DNA from 2 places in the Psychrobacillus sp. FSL H8-0484 genome. Region 1 is predicted to be linked to the other one. Evidence: predicted binding sites of a transcription regulator. Region 1 holds the regulator's gene; the other holds the start of a gene.
What was found. The regulator NrdR, encoded in region 1, represses ribonucleotide reductase genes. The targets are predictions, from matches to a motif close to AACACNATATATNGTGTT.
Positions count from the first base shown of each region.

Region 1 (9,552 bases):
CAATTGAAAGAATTGAGCGGCGTTCTAAATATATTTATTTTCATTTAACTAAAGACGGTATCCCACAGTTACTCGTTTCTCACCTTGCTATGTCTGGTGCCTGGTTTTACGTAAGAAATCTTCATGAAATAGTAGAAGAAAAATTTAAGCGGCACGTACATGTCATCTTTCATTTTGAAGAAGGTGACATGCTCGTATACGCTGATATTCGTCGTTTCGGAGAGCTTCGTTTATTAGAAAACGAAGCGGATTACCCTCCTTTATTGCTCATGGCCCCAGAACCTTTTGACCACGGTGCATTAGAGCATTTCCTGGAAATGAGCGTCTTGTCAAAGTATGAGAATAAAGCAATCAAAGAATTCATAATGGATGGACATGTTGTCTCTGGTTGTGGAAATATATACGCAACAGAAGCGTTATTTAATAAGAGAATTCACCCAGCTAGAAAAGTAAAACGTATTAGTAAAGAAAGAAGAATAGAGTTATTTAATGAAATCGTCCTTGTCCTATTAGATAGTATTGAACATGGAGGAAGTAGCATTTCCGATTATCGGTCGATTAACGGGGAAGCCGGGAATATGCAAAATAGACTACAAATGTATGGTAAAAAGAGTTGCCCTATATGTGGTACGAAAACGAAGCAGAAAACGATTGCTAGTCGAACTTCAACTTATTGCGGGATATGTCAGAGGTAACGGAGGATTCACATGATTATTGGTTTAACAGGAAGTATTGCAAGTGGGAAAAGCACAGTTTCGGATATGTTAAAAGCGTTAAACTATCCAATTATTGATGCTGATGTTGTAGCACGAGTTGTAGTGGAGAAAGGAACAAAGACGCTGGAAACAATTAAGGAAGTATTTGGGGAAGAAGTCATTTCAGAGGATGGTTCACTTAACCGTGAGAAATTAGGAACCATCATTTTCTCAACTCCACAAAAGCGAAAACAATTAAATGATATTATACACCCCGCAATTCGTGTGGAAATGATTCGTCAAAAAGAAGAACTTTTAAAAGATGGCCATCCAACGATTGTGATGGATATTCCTTTGTTATTTGAAAGTAAGCTCCAATCTTATGTAGATAAAATTCTCGTGGTTACAGTGACAGAGGAAACACAGTTGCATAGATTAATGGCTAGGAATAACTATTCATTAGAGGAAGCAAAAGCAAGAATCCAGTCTCAACTACCGCTTTCGATTAAAGAAAAAGGGGCAGATGCAGTGATTTATAATAATGAAACGTTACAATCTACAGAAGAACAGTTGAAAAAAATATTAGATAGTTGGGTCTGCTAATTGCTTACAAAGAGAACAAAAAAAATGTGTCAATTGGGAGTGCATAATCCGGAAAATGTGTTATACTAATTCATGGCAATAAAACATAAAGTATCACACAGTTACAGGAGGACTTTCAAATATGTCAGCTTCAATTGCAATTAATGGTTTTGGTCGTATTGGACGAATGGTGTTTCGCCAAGCAATAGTACAAGAGGATTTAAATGTTGTCGCAATCAATGCAAGATACCCATTAGAAACGTTAGCGCATTTGATTAAATACGATTCAACACACGGGACTTTCTCTGGTGAAATAGTGATTGAAGAAAATACACTTATTATAAATGGAAAACGTGTACAAATTGTAAACGAGCGGGATCCAGGAAAATTACCTTGGAAAGATTTAAATGTTGATATTGTAATAGAGTCAACAGGTCAATTTAATGATGGTGAAAAAGCATCTCTTCACCTAAAAGCTGGTGCGAAAAAAGTAATTATTACTGCTCCTGCCAAAAATGAAGATGCAACCATTGTGATGGGTGTAAATGACGACAAGTTAGATTTAGCCATTCACCATATTATTTCAAACGCAAGCTGTACGACTAACTGTTTAGCACCAGTTGCTAAAGTGTTAAATGACACTTTTGGAATTGAGAACGGTCTAATGACTACAGTTCATGCTTACACGAATGATCAAAATAATTTAGATAATCCACATAAAGATTTAAGACGTGCTCGTGCATGTGGGCAATCGATTATACCTACTTCTACGGGTGCTGCAAAAGCGCTAACATTGGTTTTACCTGAACTACAAGGGAAAATTCATGGTATGGCACTTCGTGTACCTACCCCAAATGTCTCTTTAGTAGATTTAGTAGTAGATTTGAAAAAAGATGTAACTGTAGAAGAAGTGAATGCTGCATTTATGAATGCATCGGAAGGACCTATGAAAGGTATTCTTGGTCTGACGATGGAACCACTTGTTTCTATCGATTTTAATACTTCAACAAACTCGTCAACTGTAGATGGCCTAACTACAATGGTTATCGGAAATCGTAAAGTTAAAGTTCTCGCTTGGTATGATAATGAGTGGGGTTATTCAGCTCGTGTCGTAGACTTAACGAAAAAAGTAGCTACTGGCCTTTAATAGTGGATCCTTTTTCTAATTTTTTTAGAAAAAGGATTTATTATATGTTGCATAATTTTCTAAAACAACATATAATGAGAATCGTGTTACTTAACGTACACAGACTACTTAAAGGGTTAGGACCTCTTAGGACTAACTTTCCCCCGTGGTAGTCAACTTTGATGTTCAAAATAAAACTAATCAAAGGGGGAAACGGACATTGGAAACAATGGGACGTCACATTATTGCAGAACTATGGGAGTGCGATTTCGACAAACTTAACGATATGCAATTTATCGAGCAAACATTTGTTGATGCTGCACTGAAATCTGGAGCAGAAGTCAGAGAAGTTGCGTTTCACAAATTTGCACCACAAGGTGTAAGTGGAGTCGTTATTATTTCCGAATCGCATTTAACGATTCACAGCTTTCCAGAGCACGGTTATGCGAGCATTGATGTATATACATGTGGTGATTTAGATCCATCAATCGCAGCTAACTATATTGCAGATGCTCTTAATGCTGGAATACGCGAAACGTTGGAAATGCCTCGTGGTATGGGTCCAGTAAATGCACCTAAATCACGTATGACAGTTCAAGCGTAATAAACTTTAGCCTAAATGATTGAGCAGAGGAAGAGATTCCTCTGCTTTTTCGATTTTATTGAAGAATGTTGCTATAATAGATATATAAATTAACGTGAAGATTTAGGAGAGGTCTATATGAGATGCCCAGCTTGCCATTTTAATGGGACAAAAGTTGTCGATTCTCGTCCAGTGGATGACAACAAGGCGATTAGAAGAAGAAGAGAGTGCGAAGACTGTGGGTTTCGTTTCACCACATTTGAAAAGGTAGAAGAAACTCCATTAATATTAGTAAAAAAAGATGGCTCACGAGAAGAGTTTAGTCGTGAAAAAATATTGCGTGGATTAATACGTGCCTGCGAAAAAAGACCAGTTGCGCTTGATCAGTTAGAAGATGTTGTGTTTTCCATTGAAAAGGAATTAAGAAGAACGGGTAATTCCGAAGTGAAGTCTGAGGAAGTAGGCGAAAAAGTGATGGACAAGCTAGCTGAAATAGATGAGGTAGCTTACGTTCGATTTGCATCTGTATATCGTCAATTTAAAGATATAAATGTATTTATTGATGAACTAAAAGAGATTCTTAAAAAGAATCCATCATTATAAGTAAGAGGAGAGTAGGCGCAATTGTCGATGTTATATAAGGAGCTACAGCCAGCAGATTTGTATATGATTCGGTTGCCATATTCTTTTTCAGACTATGATCGTCAGTTATTAACTTTATTTTATCAACCACTAGTTGGAGCTGAAGGCATTAGCCTGTATTTAACATTATGGGCAGATGGAGAATTAAGAAACAACGAACAATGGCCGCATTATCAACTCATGAATGTATTAGGTGTTTCAATAGGTAAGATTTTTCAGGCGAGAATAGCTCTCGAAGCTATAGGATTGCTTCGTACATGGCAAAAGTCAGGGGAAGATGGCCGTGTTTTTTACTACGAGCTCGCTGCTCCCTTAGACGCAGAGTCCTTTTTAAAGGACCCTCTATTGTCCATGTTTTTGCTGAATAAAATTGGAGAAAATGCTTATAAACAATTGCGAAACCGCTATATACATAAAGCAAATTGGAATAATGGATTTACAGATGTTTCTCGAACGTTTATGGATGTTTTTAAACCGTCTACGAAAACCGGAAATGTTATCTCCCATACAGATGAATTTGAATCAAAAGAAAGAAAGTCTTCTATTCCTTTTTACTATGAAGAATTCGATTTTGCTTTATTACAAGAAGGTTTATCCGAACAATTGGTACCAAAATCTGCGATGACCATTGAAGCAAAAGAAGTGATTGCTAAACTTGCTTTTTTATATAACTTAAATCCAATTGAAATGCAAAAAGTGGTTATCCTTGCTTTAGATGACGAATTACATCTTTCAGAGGCTAGATTAAAAAAAGCATGTGCAGACTACTATAAACTTACCGTTTCCAAAACTGCACCAGTCATTGAAAAAATAATGGAACAACAGGTAAAGCCAATTCCGAAAAATAGCCAACCTTTATCGAAAGAAGAGGAACTTATACATTATTTAGAAACAACTTCCCCAACAGTTGTATTAAAAGATATTGCAAATGGAAAAGAGCCCATTCTTGCGGATGTCCAACTAGCGAATTATTTCGTGACTCACTATAAAATGCCTATTGGTGTTGTAAATGTTTTATTGCAATATGTACTTCTTCGAACGGATATGAAGCTGACGAAAAACTATGCAGAAAAAATTGCTTCCCATTGGATGCGAAAAGATGTAAAAACAGCGAAGCAAGCAATGGAGCTAGCAAGAAATGAACATGAACAATATATTAAATGGAAAAACGAAGGCTCTAAGCAGAAATCCTATGCGAAAAAACCAACACGCGAAGAAAAAGTTCCGGACTGGTTTTACAAAAAAAATGGGGAAACAAAGCAATCTGGAAACGAAACAAATGGAATACAAAATATAGATGAAGAACGACAAAAACTACTAGCCGAACTAGGTGTCAAGAAAAGGTAGGTGACGCAGATGGAACGAATAAATGAAACATTAAAAAGAGTCATATCACCGGAATTTACCTCTAGATTAGATGACATGAAAAAAGAAGTTTTAGAAAATCCAGGAGTACAAAAGTTTTTGGAAGAAAATGCTGCCGATATTTCCAAGCAAATTGTCGATAGAAGCTTAAGTAAACTCTATGAGTATAAGTCCCAATCCCATGATTGTGTGTCCTGTCCTTCTTTAGAGCAATGCGTGAATCACCTAAAAGGATATGAACCAAAACTTGTATTGGATCGAAACTTAATTGATTCAGAATATGTACGCTGTAAGCGCGGCGTCATTGAGGATGAACGGAAGAAAGTAACATCTATGATAGATAGCATTCATATGCCAAAAGAAGTAATGGAAGCTAGTCTTTCTGGTGTTGATTTAGAGGATGGAAGTCGTGTAGTAGCGGTTCGCGCTGCAAAAGACTTTTTAAACGAGTGGGAAAGTACAAATGTATTGCCCGTAAAAGGGCTCTATATTTACGGACAGTTTGGGGTTGGAAAATCCTATCTGCTAGGAGCATTAGCAAATGAGTTGGCAGCTAGACATATACACTCGGTAGTTGTATACGTGCCGGAATTTTTAAGGGAAATGAAACAAGCAATTCAAGATCAGTCACTTGCTGAAAAAATTGAATTTGTAAAGCGTGCTCCTGTTCTTATGCTAGATGATATAGGTGCGGAAACGATGTCGAGTTGGACAAGAGACGAGATTTTAGGCACCATCCTTCATTACAGAATGTCGGAGCAATTACCTACATTTATGTCGTCCAACTTCAATTATGATGAATTGCAGCATCATTTATCGTTCACCCAACGTGGCGAAAAAGAAGTGGTGAAAGCCGGTAGAATAATGGAGAGAATCCGTGCCCTAACAACTCCTATTTCACTCAAAGGGAAGAACTGGAGAGAAAATTAACTTTATACAGCAATTTTCAGCGACAAGCTTGCACAGGAACAATCGTTTCGTCGGAATCGAACCAAAACGCTCAAGTGGAAGTAAATAAGCCTTGCCATTTTCTTAATAACGACTTGCAAATGGTTTTTTGGTGGCGTATAATCATTTTCATAAGAATAAGTAAATGCGTTGAAGAGGACAACAATCAGTTTGTACGACTTTTAAGAGAGAGAAGCCTTGGCTGGAAGCTTCTTAAGTATCGGCAATCGATTTACCACCTTGGAGCAATAGCTGTGAACAAATTATTTAGCAGCTGTCGGTCACCGGCCCGTTAGCCGATGCAGAGCTTCGTCTATTTTTATTTTGGATAGACAGAAGAAGGGTGGAACCACGATTGAACCTCGTCCCTTTTTAGGGATGGGGTTTTTTGTTTTTTTTACATTTATTTAAGAGGAGTGTTCAAAATGGCAGAAATTATTAAATTGCAATTCCCAGATGGAGCAGTAAAGGAATTTCCGATGTCTACAACAACAGAAGAAATAGCTCAATCGATTAGCCCGGGATTACGTAAAAAAGCTTTGGCGGGTAAATTAAGTGGTCAACTAATTGATTTAAAAACACCAATTACAGAAGATGGCGACATTGCAATTATTACACCAGAATCCGATGAAGCTTTAGAAATTCTTCGTCATAGTTCAGCTCACTTACTTGCACAAGCTGTAAAGCGTTTGTTTAAAGATGTAAAATTAGGAATTGGTCCAGTTATTGAAAACGGATTTTATTATGATATTGATTCACCTGAACCGATTACTGCAGAAGATTTAGTGTTAATCGAAAAAGAAATGAAAAAAATTATTAATGAAAACATCGAAATTGTTAGACATGACGTTTCACGTCAAGTTGCTTTTGATAAATTTAAAGATGATGAATACAAAGTAGAACTTCTAGAAGCAATTCCAGAAGGAGAACAAGTTTCTATATACGAACAAGGTGAATTTTTCGACCTTTGTCGTGGCGTACATGTACCATCTACAGGAAAGTTAAAAGAATTTAAATTATTAAGTATTGCTGGTGCCTACTGGCGCGGAAACAGTGACAACAAAATGCTTCAACGTATATACGGGACTGCATTCTTCAAAAAAGAAGATCTACAAGCGCATCTACAAATGCTAGAAGAAGCAAAAGAGCGTGACCACCGTAAAATTGGGAAAGAATTAGATCTTTTCATGAATTCTCAAAAAGTAGGACAAGGTTTACCACTATGGCTACCAAATGGTGCGACAATTCGCCGTGTAATTGAGCGCTACATAGTAGACAAAGAGTTAAAGCTAGGTTACAAACATGTATACACACCTGTTCTTGGTTCGAAAGAGCTTTATGAAACATCAGGTCACTGGGAGCACTATCAGGATTCCATGTTCCCTCCAATGGAAATGGACAATGAAACACTTGTATTACGTCCAATGAACTGTCCTCACCATATGATGATTTTCAAAAACGGCATGCATTCTTATCGTAATCTACCTCTACGTATTGCAGAGCTAGGTACAATGCATCGCTATGAAATGTCAGGTGCTGTGTCAGGTTTACAGCGTGTACGTGGGATGACTTTAAATGATGCTCACCTGTTCGTACGTCCTGATCAAATTAAAGCTGAATTCCAAAAAGTTGTAGAGCTAATTATCTCTGTATATAAAGACTTCGACTTAAAAGATTACTCTTTCCGTCTATCTTACCGTGATCCACAAGATACAGAAAAATATTTTGATGATGATGCAATGTGGGAAAAGGCGCAAAGCATGTTAAAAGAAGCAATGGATGAGCTTGGCTTAGATTATTTTGAAGCGGAAGGCGAAGCAGCGTTCTATGGACCGAAATTAGACGTTCAAGTAAAAACAGCTATTGGTAAAGAAGAAACTTTATCAACTGTACAACTTGACTTCTTATTACCAGAGCGTTTTGACTTATCTTACGTTGGGGAAGATGGAAAGCAACATCGTCCAGTTGTTATTCACCGTGGCGTAGTTTCAACGATGGAGCGTTTTGTTGCATTCTTAATTGAAGAATACAAAGGTGCATTCCCAACTTGGTTAGCACCAGTACAAGTCGAAATTATTCCAGTATCTAATGAAGTACATTTCGATTATGCAAAACAAATCGAAGAAAAACTAGTCGCTGCTGGTTTACGTGTGGAAATGGACGACCGCGAAGAGAAACTTGGTTATAAAATTCGTGAAGCACAAATGCAAAAAATTCCATACATGCTTGTACTCGGAGATAAAGAGTTAGAGGCTGGCAATGTAAATGTACGTAAATACGGAGAACAGCAATCAGAGAGTATTCCTTTTGAAGACTTCTTAGCGCGTATTCAGCAAGAAGTACAACATTAAGAAATATAGTTGACATGCTGTTAGGTACGTGCTATAGTTATTAAGGTTATTGAATACAAGTTTGTGGTATAAGAAGAGGCTGCCCGCTTCTCACCTGCTTGACACATTAAGTTGTTGACTGGTAAGCACACGATCGACTGTAACATGTAGTTGCTACATGTTCTCATATCGGCGGGCAGACATAAAACTTATGTCTGTCTGCTTTTTTTATTGGATCGAAAACGGCTAATTCGTTTCTACGGAATTTATGCCTCAAACCATGTATTCGCGACACTATCTGGAGGTGGATTGTTATTAGCAAAGACATGTATGTGAACGATGGCATTCGAGCACGCGAACTACGAGTTATTGATCAAAATGGTGATCAATTAGGTTTAAAAACACGTAACGAAGCACTTGAAATCGCAGGTCGTGTAAATTTGGATCTTGTCCTTGTGGCTCCTCAAGCCAAGCCACCGGTCGCTCGTATCATGGACTATGGTAAATTCAAATTTGAGCAGCAAAAGAAAGATCGTGAAGTTCGTAAAAATCAAAAAATCATCGTGATGAAAGAGGTTCGTTTGAGCCCAACGATCGATGAACATGATTTCCAAACGAAATTGAAAAACGCGATTAAGTTCCTTGAAAAAGGAGATAAAGTGAAAGCATCTATTCGCTTTAAAGGTCGTGCCATCACTCATAAAGAGATTGGTCAACGAGTTTTAGATAGATTTGCAGAAGCTTGTACGGAAGTATCCACAATCGAGTCAAAACCGAAAATGGATGGCCGTAGCATGTTCTTAGTGCTTGCACCAAAGAACGAAAAACAGTAATAGAGTACAATTGTTTAGGAGGAATTCGACATGCCGAAAATGAAAACTCACCGTGGAGCTGCGAAGCGTTTCAAAAAGACAGGTACTGGTAAATTAAAACATGACCGTGCTTTTGGAAGCCACTTATTCGCAAACAAATCTACTAAAGCAAAACGTAAACTACGTAAAACTAAAGTAGCTTCTTCAGGCGATTACAAACGTATCAAAACTTTACTTACTTACATGAAATAATAAAAGAAATTCAATCATTCGAAAGAATAGCAGGAGGTAATGAATCATGCCACGCGTAAAAAGCACACCAGTAACAAAAAGACGTCGTAAAAAAGTTTTAAAATTAGCTAAAGGTTATTACGGTTCAAAACATACATTATATAAAGTAGCAAACCAACAGGTTATGAAATCTTTAATGTATGCATACCGTGACCGTCGCAACAAAAAACGTGAATTC
Region 1 covers NZ_JBBOSZ010000001.1:2,891,217-2,900,768, reverse strand. The annotation lists gene mutM (DNA-formamidopyrimidine glycosylase) at 1-695, shown strand, start outside; gene coaE (dephospho-CoA kinase) at 708-1,298, shown strand; gene MHH81_RS14100 (glyceraldehyde-3-phosphate dehydrogenase) at 1,420-2,424, shown strand; gene speD (adenosylmethionine decarboxylase) at 2,624-3,007, shown strand; gene nrdR (transcriptional regulator NrdR) at 3,125-3,589, shown strand; gene MHH81_RS14085 (replication initiation and membrane attachment family protein) at 3,617-4,975, shown strand; gene dnaI (primosomal protein DnaI) at 4,985-5,923, shown strand; T-box leader at 6,083-6,314, shown strand; gene thrS (threonine--tRNA ligase) at 6,367-8,292, shown strand; gene infC (translation initiation factor IF-3) at 8,598-9,104, shown strand; gene rpmI (50S ribosomal protein L35) at 9,135-9,335, shown strand; gene rplT (50S ribosomal protein L20) at 9,382-9,552, shown strand, end outside.

Region 2 (9,552 bases), 260 kb from region 1:
AATCAGAAATAAACGATTAAAAGCTATTACGGTTGCAACACCATTTTATAAACGACAAAAATAATTTTGCAGAAAGAGGTTGTCCATTGATGAAGCATCGTTATTTACCAATGACTGAACAAGATCAAAAGGAAATGTTAGATGTAATTGGCATTTCCACTATTGATGAACTGTTTGCAGACATTCCTGAGAAAGTACGTTTTAAAGGTGAGTATAATATTAAACCAGCTAAAGCGGAATCAGCTTTATTAAAAGAATTATCTGCACTTGCGAATAAAAATGCAGATAGCAAAAAATACCCTTCCTTTTTAGGTGCTGGAGTTTATGATCACTTTAAGCCAATCATCGTTGATCACGTGATCTCTCGTTCAGAATTTTACACGGCGTATACTCCTTATCAACCAGAAATTTCACAAGGGGAACTACAAGCTATATTTGAATTCCAAACAATGATTTGTGAACTAACTGGAATGGAGCTTGCAAATTCATCTATGTATGACGGTGGAACTGCACTTGCAGAAGCAGGTAACTTAGCAGCAGGTCATACTCGCAGAAAAAAATTAGTTGTTTCGGAAGCTGTTCATCCTGAATATATTGACGTTGTTAAAATGTATGCCAAAGGTCAAAACGTGGAAGTAGTTACTGTTCCAACGAAAGATGGAGTAACTGATTTAGCGATTTTAGAAGGATTAGTAGATGAAGAAACAGCTGCTGTTTTAGTACAGTATCCGAACTTCTTTGGACAAATTGAAGATTTAGCTAAAGTAGAACAACTGACGCATGCTCAAAAAGCGCTATTTGTTGTTTCAGCTAACCCACTTGCATTAGGTGCGTTAACACCTCCTGGTAAATTTGGAGCAGACATTACAGTTGGAGATGCTCAGCCATTTGGAATTTCGGAAGCATTTGGTGGTCCACACTGTGGTTTCTTTGCAGTATCTTCTAAATTAATGCGTAAAGTACCTGGTCGTCTAGTTGGTGAAACAACAGATGAAGAAGGTCGTCGTGGATTTGTATTAACTTTACAAGCTCGTGAACAACATATTCGTCGTGACAAAGCTACTTCAAATATTTGTTCGAACCAAGCGTTAAACGCGCTAGCTGCTTCTGTTGCAATGACAGCACTAGGTAAAAAAGGCGTAAAAGAAATCGCGATTCAAAATATCACGAAGACACATTATGCTAAACAAGCGTTTGAAAAAGCTGGATTTGAAGTTCCTTTCCAAGGTGCTCATTTCAATGAAATCGTCGTAAAAGTGAACGGTACAGTTGCAGATGCAAACAAAGTACTTCTTGAAAAAGGAATTATCGGTGGTTTCGATTTAGGTAGAGTAAATGCAGACCTAAAAAATCATGTGTTAATTGCTGTTACAGAACAACGTACAAAAGAAGAAATAGATGCACTCGTGCAAGAAATGGGGGCTCTTTATGCATAAGGATAATCAACCACTAATTTTTGAAATTACGAAAGAAGGCCGTGTTGGGTATAACTTACCTGAACTGGATGTGCCAGAAGTAGATCTAGCTTCTCTATTACCACAAGGTGTGCTTCGCGAAGAAGAAGCAGAATTACCGGAAGTATCTGAGCTTGATATTATGCGTCACTATACAGCTTTATCTAACCGTAACCACGGAGTAGACTCAGGATTTTATCCACTTGGATCTTGTACGATGAAGTACAATCCAAAAATAAACGAATCAGTTGCTCGTTTCCCGGGATTTGCTAACATTCACCCGCTACAAGATGAGTCATCTGTACAAGGTGCAATGGAATTAATGTATGAATTGCAACAATCTTTAGTAGAAATTACTGGTATGGATGAAGTAACGCTTCAACCAGCTGCTGGAGCACATGGTGAATGGACAGCGCTTATGATGATCCGTGCATTCCACGAAGCAAATGGCGATACGCAGCGTACAAAAGTAATTGTTCCTGACTCTGCGCACGGTACAAATCCTGCATCAGCGACTGTCGCAGGTTTCGAAACTATTACTGTAAAATCTGATGAAAATGGTTTAGTAGATTTAGAAGATTTACGTCGTGTTGCTGGTCCTGATACAGCTGCTCTAATGCTTACTAATCCAAATACATTAGGTTTATTCGAAGAAAGCATTTTAGAATTAGCTGAAATCATCCACGGTGTTGGTGGTAAGCTTTACTATGATGGAGCTAACTTAAACGCTGTAATGTCTAAGGCGCGTCCTGGAGACATGGGCTTTGACTGTGTACACTTAAACTTACACAAAACATTTACAGGTCCACACGGTGGTGGTGGTCCAGGTTCTGGTCCAGTTGGAGTTAAAGCTGACCTAATTCCGTTCTTACCAAGTCCAGTACTTGTAAAAGAAGATGACAAATATACATTCGACTACAATCGTCCACAAACGATTGGTCGCGTAAAACCATTCTACGGAAACTTTGGAATTAATGTTCGTGCTTACACATACATTCGTTCAATGGGTCCAGATGGTCTAAAAGCAGTTACCGAATATGCAGTATTAAATGCAAACTATATGATGAGACGTTTAGAAGCGTATTACGATCTTCCATACAATCGTCATTGTAAGCATGAGTTCGTACTAAGTGGTCGTCGTCAAAAGAAATTAGGAGTTCGTACACTTGATATAGCAAAACGTCTTCTTGATTTCGGATACCATCCACCAACAATCTACTTCCCATTGAATGTAGAAGAAGGTATGATGATCGAACCAACCGAAACAGAATCTAAAGAAACATTAGACGCTTTCTGTGATGCAATGATTCAAATTGCAAAAGAGGTAGAAGAAAACCCAGAAATCGTTCAACATGCACCACACACAACGGTTATTAATCGATTAGACGAGACAAAAGCTGCGCGTAAGCCAGTACTACGTTACACAAAAGCATAAAGTAAAGAGCGCGATCCTGATATGGATCGCGCTTTTTTATATAGTAGAAATCCAAAAGTAATGAATATGTTGAAAAAATTAACAAATTTGAAACTTTTCTAACAATTTATCGTATTAAAAAAGATGGCGCTGTTAAACTACATTGTTGTAATTGATAATATCCGCTTGCTTTCCGCGGACGAACCGACGAGCCTCCTCGGCTTAGTCTGTGGGGTCTCGTCTAGCTCGTATTGGACGCAGCATGTTGTACAAGTTCTTCAAATGTTTGTCCATTTAGGGATATTATCTATTTTTGTTGGAGGTGCAAGTCAATATCCGGACACTCCTTGGCGTTTAGTTCCAGAAATATATAAGCTATCCGGTATGATTTCCATTTCTTGGGAAGTATTTATGACAAAGCAATTTTGGATGATCCTTCCCCCGTTATTTGTATTTATGTTACTAATCTATTGTTTCCATACAATAGCAGAGGGAATTGCATCGAATAGCTCAAGTTCTCTTCTGAAAAAGAAGCAAAAACGGGAGAGAGCCATAGTTAATAATTGGGAAGAACAAGAAACTGTGCCCAGTCATGATTATAGTCGCATCTCTGATGCAGTTAGTATTAAAGAGGAATGATCTAAGAGGATAAGAAGACGCTTTATATACGCATTTTAAGGGGCATGTTTACCATATTGGTTATTCTATCCAGAACGATCGGAATAACGAGCGAATATAGGAGAGCATGATTGAATTAATCCAGACATTTATTTTAGAAGAATCATAGAGATAATTTTTATATTACTTACTTGCAATATAGGGACTAGACGAAAGGGTGATAGAACATGTTGTGGGTTAAGGTATTTCTATTCTTTTTAATAGTTGCTAGTTTTTTAATTTTAGATAGGTTTGTCAAAAAGAAATATGATTTACCAAAGAAGCTTAAGTATACGAAACGATTTAACTCTGACCAGGTGATCGTGGAGACAGGACTATTATTTATTGCACTCGTCGGAATACTATTTGCAAGTATCTCGAGATTGGAAAATGGGATATACCGTCCGCTAAATCCCATTCCTTTAGGGATATGGCTATTTCTTTTTATCTCTGTTTTGTACGTTTACAGAGGATATATGGTAAAAAAGTATTTTCAAAAGAATATTATGTACATTTTGCTTTTGCAATTTGGCTCCCTTTTGCTGGACTTATTTTGGAACTATTATTTAAACTATGACAAGAAACGAGAAGCGTATTCTTGAACTTGTAGTAAAAATATAAACTATGAAGTTAAAAGCGGGACTGGGGCTCCCGAAATTGCATCTTCGGGAGCTAAATTTTTACGCATTGGAAAGTATTGATTCTCTCATTATCCAGAATAGCACTAACATGTTCTCAAAAGTTGCAGGAGAGCGGCGGAGAGACAACTGCCACAAAATTACCGAAAAAACGAGGGGAGGAAAGTGACGTCAGTCACTTTCCTCCCCTATGGTTTCTCGTAGGTAATGATGTAGTAAAAGTGAGTCCAAAGCACTCCGGAAACAAGTGCAAACAGGTTGGCTTTTAAAAGGCGCGATTAGCGCTTTTCCACTTTTTAAAAACCGATCGAATGCTCATCTTTATCCCATTCATTCTTGATCGATCGTTTATTCTGCTTGAGTAGTTCCTCGATACGTTTTTCGTAGGCTAGCTTTCCGTCGTAATGCCAGTTCAACGCAACAGACATATAGAGCTCATTTAACTGTGACATAGAAAGACCTTTTGTACGTTTGGCCATATCGACAAGTTGTTCGTCTGTAAAAATTTGCTTGATATCCAATTTGTGCAAATAGCTTTCTCGAACTTTTTCAGAAGGGGAAGGTATTTCATAGGCCCGATCAAATCGGCCAGCACGATTAATAAGCGCAGGATCGATTTTCTGAGGGTAATTAGTTGTACCGATGATAAATAATCCCTCTCTTGATTGAGCGCCGTCTAGCGTGTTTAAAAAGACAGAACGAGTGTATTCTGGCATCGAATCAATATCCTCAATTACTAATATGGCAGGTGCTAATCTCGTGACAATTCCAAACACTTCTTGTACAGAATGACTGCCAGTGAATTCGGTAATTTGCCAATACACTACAGGAGCTTTTGTTGAGCCTGTTATGGATTTAACTAAAGTCGTTTTTCCATTGCCAGGTGACCCGTATAGTAAAATACCACGTTTATAAGGGAGACCATACTCTTTAAAAAAATGTCCCTCTTCCTTAAAAAATTCATCAATGGAACGGAAAATATCCTGTTTAATATTTTCGTCTAGTAATACATCTTCTCTATTTACCGATGCTTGTTCCCCATATTTTCTACGTTGTACTCCATGTTCAGTATCAACCAAATACGTAACGGATTGCATTAATAATTGACGCATCTTTTCATTAATTTCTTTCAGAAAAGCAAGAGCGGTTTCGGTAGAAGTTGCAAAGAAATGATATTCTGGCCAAGTGTTACCACCAGAATAATTAAAAGCAAGTGTCATAGCTACATCATATTCTGGAAAAAAGATGAGATTATTATCAAACGTTTCCACAATTTCTAATTTGCTTTCAATCGACAATTGTGATTTACTTGTTATTTTGCCCTGAGATTTCGTTTCGAATATGGACGCTAATACTTCATACGTTATGAGATGGTTCTCCATCATTTCTAATAAATTACTATCCAGTTGCAAAATGGACTCTCCAATATCGATAGCTTGCCAATTGCCGAGACGACGTTCTTTTAAGAAATTAGTAGCTCGTTTAGAGACAATTGCGTAGTCTTCATAGTTCGGATGGGAATGTCTGAAATCTTCATCGTGTGAAAATAAAATATGCTTGTGCATGCAGTACCTCCAAAAGTGGGATGATTCAATAAGAAAAGTGCAAGGTGATAGGAGACTAGTACTTACTAATTACGGAAGAAGTTTATACTTTCTTCTCTAACAAAAAAGGTTCCTCTGAAATAGAAGAACCTTATGTATTATTTGGATTTAATCTTGCCAGTCCAACCGCGGAAACCGCCTTGAAGCTGGTGAATTTGCGTATAGCCTTTTTTCTTTAAAAACATTGCTGCACGAGCACTTCGAGCGCTGCTTTGACAATATAAATAAACTGGTTTGTCTGGGCGAATTTCTTTGAAACGCTGACGAAGTTGAGAGGATGGAATGTTTCTAGCTCCTAAAATATGTCCTCCATCAAATTCTTTTGGTTCTCTTACATCGATTAATTGCGCTTTACGATAGCCTTCGATGAATTGTTCTTGCGTAAGGTTAGTTACGGCTTTCTTCAGTCGGAATGCAGAAATACCTGCATAGACTAAAAAGATGACTAGCACTGCAATGATTATATACAGAAAATCTAACACGGTCTTTCCCCTTTCTATGTTTACATATTCATTATAAAAGATTTGCTAGATACAATACAATCTATTTGATAAAATGAATAGCATTGTGAGGGGGAGTTTTGATGGAAAAGACAAAATGGTATTATATTAATTCAGGTCCCTGTAGTCCATCTTATAACATGGCGCTGGATGAAGCGTTGCTAGATTGGCATAGTGAAGGGCTTATTCCGCCAGTAGTTCGATTTTATGAATGGAATCCTGCAACTTTATCCATTGGTTATTTTCAATCCGTTGAAAAAGAAATTGATATGGAAGCAGTAGAACGTTTAGGGTTAGGATTTGTTCGAAGACCTACTGGTGGAAGAGGCGTACTCCACGAACATGAGCTAACGTATAGTGTAATTGTTTCGGAGAGTTATCCAGATATGCCAGCCACGGTGACAGAATCATATCGTGTTATTAGTGAAGGCATATTATTAGGTTTTCAGAATCTTGGATTAGAAGCTTACTTCTCTATACCAAATACGGTAGAAAAAAAGCAGGATTTAAAAAAACCGAGAACCGCTGTTTGTTTTGATACACCAAGTTGGTATGAGCTTGTTGTAGAAGGTAAAAAAGTAGCAGGTAGTGCACAAACAAGACAAAAAGGTGTCATATTACAACACGGTGCAATTCTATTAGATCTAGATGAAGAAAAACTTATTCAAACATTTAAATTTTCTTCGGATGAACTGAGAAAAAGAGTAAAAAATAGCTTATCGCAAAAAGCTGTTGCCATCAACAAATTAATACAAAAACCGGTAACGGTCGACGAATGCAAAGTAGCATTTAAAAAAGGATTTGAAGATGCATTACAAATAGATTTAGTTGAATTTACGTTAACGGAGGAACAAGAAAACTACGTTAAAGACCTTGAAAACAGGCGTTATGCAAATGATGAGTGGAACTATAAAAAATAATTTATTTTTTTTTTGGTAAATTAGTCCATTGACTACTGATACATATAGGTTTTCATCATATCGGGTCATTTGCAAAATAACACAACATATAGTATCGTTTGTAAATGAAATTATACTATATATAGTGTTGAAAATTTTAAATTAAAGGGAGGCAATATGATGGTATTAGCATCTCAGAATAAAAATGCAACCATTAACATTGAACAGTTAAACAAAGACATTGAATTATTTCCACAAGTACACCCAATTACAGAAGACATGAAATTAACACACAAAGGTGTTTCCCGATTAGTTATGATTGACCGGTATTCATTTAAAGATACGGAAAAGAAAACGCTAAAAGCAGGAGATTTTGTCGTTTTGACGGTAAAAGCAGATCCTAAATTTCCTGCACGTGGATTAGGTCATATTGTATCGATTGATCAATCGACAAAAACTGCCGAAGTATTAATCGAAGAGGACTACCGTAGTGCAATCGATGACAATGACGAGTTACAGTCAGGTATTGTGAAACGTTCACTCAATATTATTGAAAAACCGCTTGAAGTGTTTTATGAACAAATTGCGAAACGTAATGCTACGGGTCTTGCTTCTGTGGAAAAAACAGAGGAAAAGCGAAAAGAATGGTTTGAAAAGTTTTATCAACAATTAGTTACATTAAAATTCATCCCTGCTGGACGAGTACTTTATGGAGCAGGAACTGGAACAGATGTAACATACTTTAACTGTTATGTGATGCCATTTGTCGCTGATTCTCGTGAAGGAATTAGTGATCATCGTAAACAAGTGATGGAAATTATGAGCCGTGGTGGTGGAGTTGGAACAAACGGTTCGACCCTACGTCCACGAAACACTCTTGCTCGTGGAGTAAACGGAAAATCTTCCGGATCTGTTTCTTGGTTAGATGATATAGCTAAATTGACACATCTTGTGGAACAAGGTGGTTCACGCAGGGGAGCACAAATGATTATGTTAGCCGACTGGCACCCTGATATTGCAGAATTCATCATTTCTAAGATGCAAAATCCGCGAATTCTACGTTTCTTGATTGAAAACACAAATGATGAAACGATTAAACAATTAGCGAAGGACAAGCTAAAATTCAAACCGTTAACAAACCAAGAAGAAGCAATGTACCAAGGTATTGTAAACTACAAAGCGATTCCTGGCTTAGGTGGCTTTAGCGATGAAATAATTCGTGATGCAGAAACAAAACTGCGTGATGAGGGAACTTATTCGGTTCATAATCCTGAATTTTTAACTGGTGCGAATATTTCAGTAACACTGACAGATGATTTCATGAAAGCAGTGGAGGAAGATGCTGACTTTGCATTACGTTTCCCTGCAACTGAATCTTACACTCCAGAGCAAATGGATTATTATAACAAACATTGGCATGAAATCGGAGATGTTCGTGAATGGGAAGAAATGGGCTACCCAGTAAGAACATATCGCACAATGAGAGCGAAAGAGCTTTGGAATCTAATCAATGTGTGTGCTACTTACTCTGCAGAACCAGGTATTTTCTTCATAGACAATGCGAATGAAAAAACAAATGCTCGTGCATATGGACAAAAAGTAGTAGCGACAAATCCTTGTGGGGAGCAACCACTTGCACCGTATTCGGTTTGTAATTTAGCCGCTGTCAATTTAGCACAATTTGCAAATAAAGAAACAAAAACAGTTAACTTGGAAGCATTAAAAGAAACGGTAAGCGTTGGTGTACGTATGCAAGATAACGTAATTGATGCTACTCCGTATTTCTTAGAGGAAAATAAAGTACAAGCCTTAGGAGAAAGACGTGTAGGACTAGGTGTTATGGGGCTTGCAGATCTTTTAATTTATTGTGAAAAGGAATATGGCTCGGAAGAAGGTAATGTATTAGTCGATGAGGTCTTTAAAACGATCGCTATTGCTGCGTACGAAACATCTGCTGAGTTAGCAAAAGAACGTGGAAGCTTCCCATTCTTAATAGGCGACACAGAAGACGAAACGAATCGACTTCGTAAAGCCTTTACGGAAACAGGCTTTATGGAATCAATGCCAGAAGAAATTAGAGCAACCATTTTAGAGAATGGTATTCGAAACTCTCATCTATTAACAGTTGCTCCAACCGGTTCAACTGGAACAATGGTAGGTGTTTCAACAGGTCTAGAACCCTACTATTCTTTCACTTATTACAGAAGTGGACGTTTAGGTAAATTTATCGAAGTAAAAGCAGATATTGTACAAGAATACTTACATGCAAATAAAAATGCAGATGAACAGAATTTACCAGAATGGTTTGTTACTGCAATGGAGTTAGCACCTGAAGCCCATGCAGATGTCCAATGTATTATTCAACGTTGGATTGATAGTTCTATCT
Region 2 covers NZ_JBBOSZ010000001.1:2,628,273-2,637,824, reverse strand. The annotation lists gene gcvT (glycine cleavage system aminomethyltransferase GcvT) at 1-64, shown strand, start outside; gene gcvPA (aminomethyl-transferring glycine dehydrogenase subunit GcvPA) at 90-1,436, shown strand; gene gcvPB (aminomethyl-transferring glycine dehydrogenase subunit GcvPB) at 1,429-2,889, shown strand; gene MHH81_RS12790 (hypothetical protein) at 3,013-3,507, shown strand; gene MHH81_RS12785 (DUF4181 domain-containing protein) at 3,714-4,127, shown strand; gene MHH81_RS12780 (ATP-binding protein) at 4,460-5,728, opposite strand; gene MHH81_RS12775 (rhodanese-like domain-containing protein) at 5,866-6,249, opposite strand; gene MHH81_RS12770 (lipoate--protein ligase family protein) at 6,351-7,187, shown strand; gene MHH81_RS12765 (vitamin B12-dependent ribonucleotide reductase) at 7,347-9,552, shown strand, end outside.
Region 2: MHH81_RS12765 (vitamin B12-dependent ribonucleotide reductase) is a predicted target of NrdR. The motif match lies at 7,299-7,316, and genes of this name have one in related genera.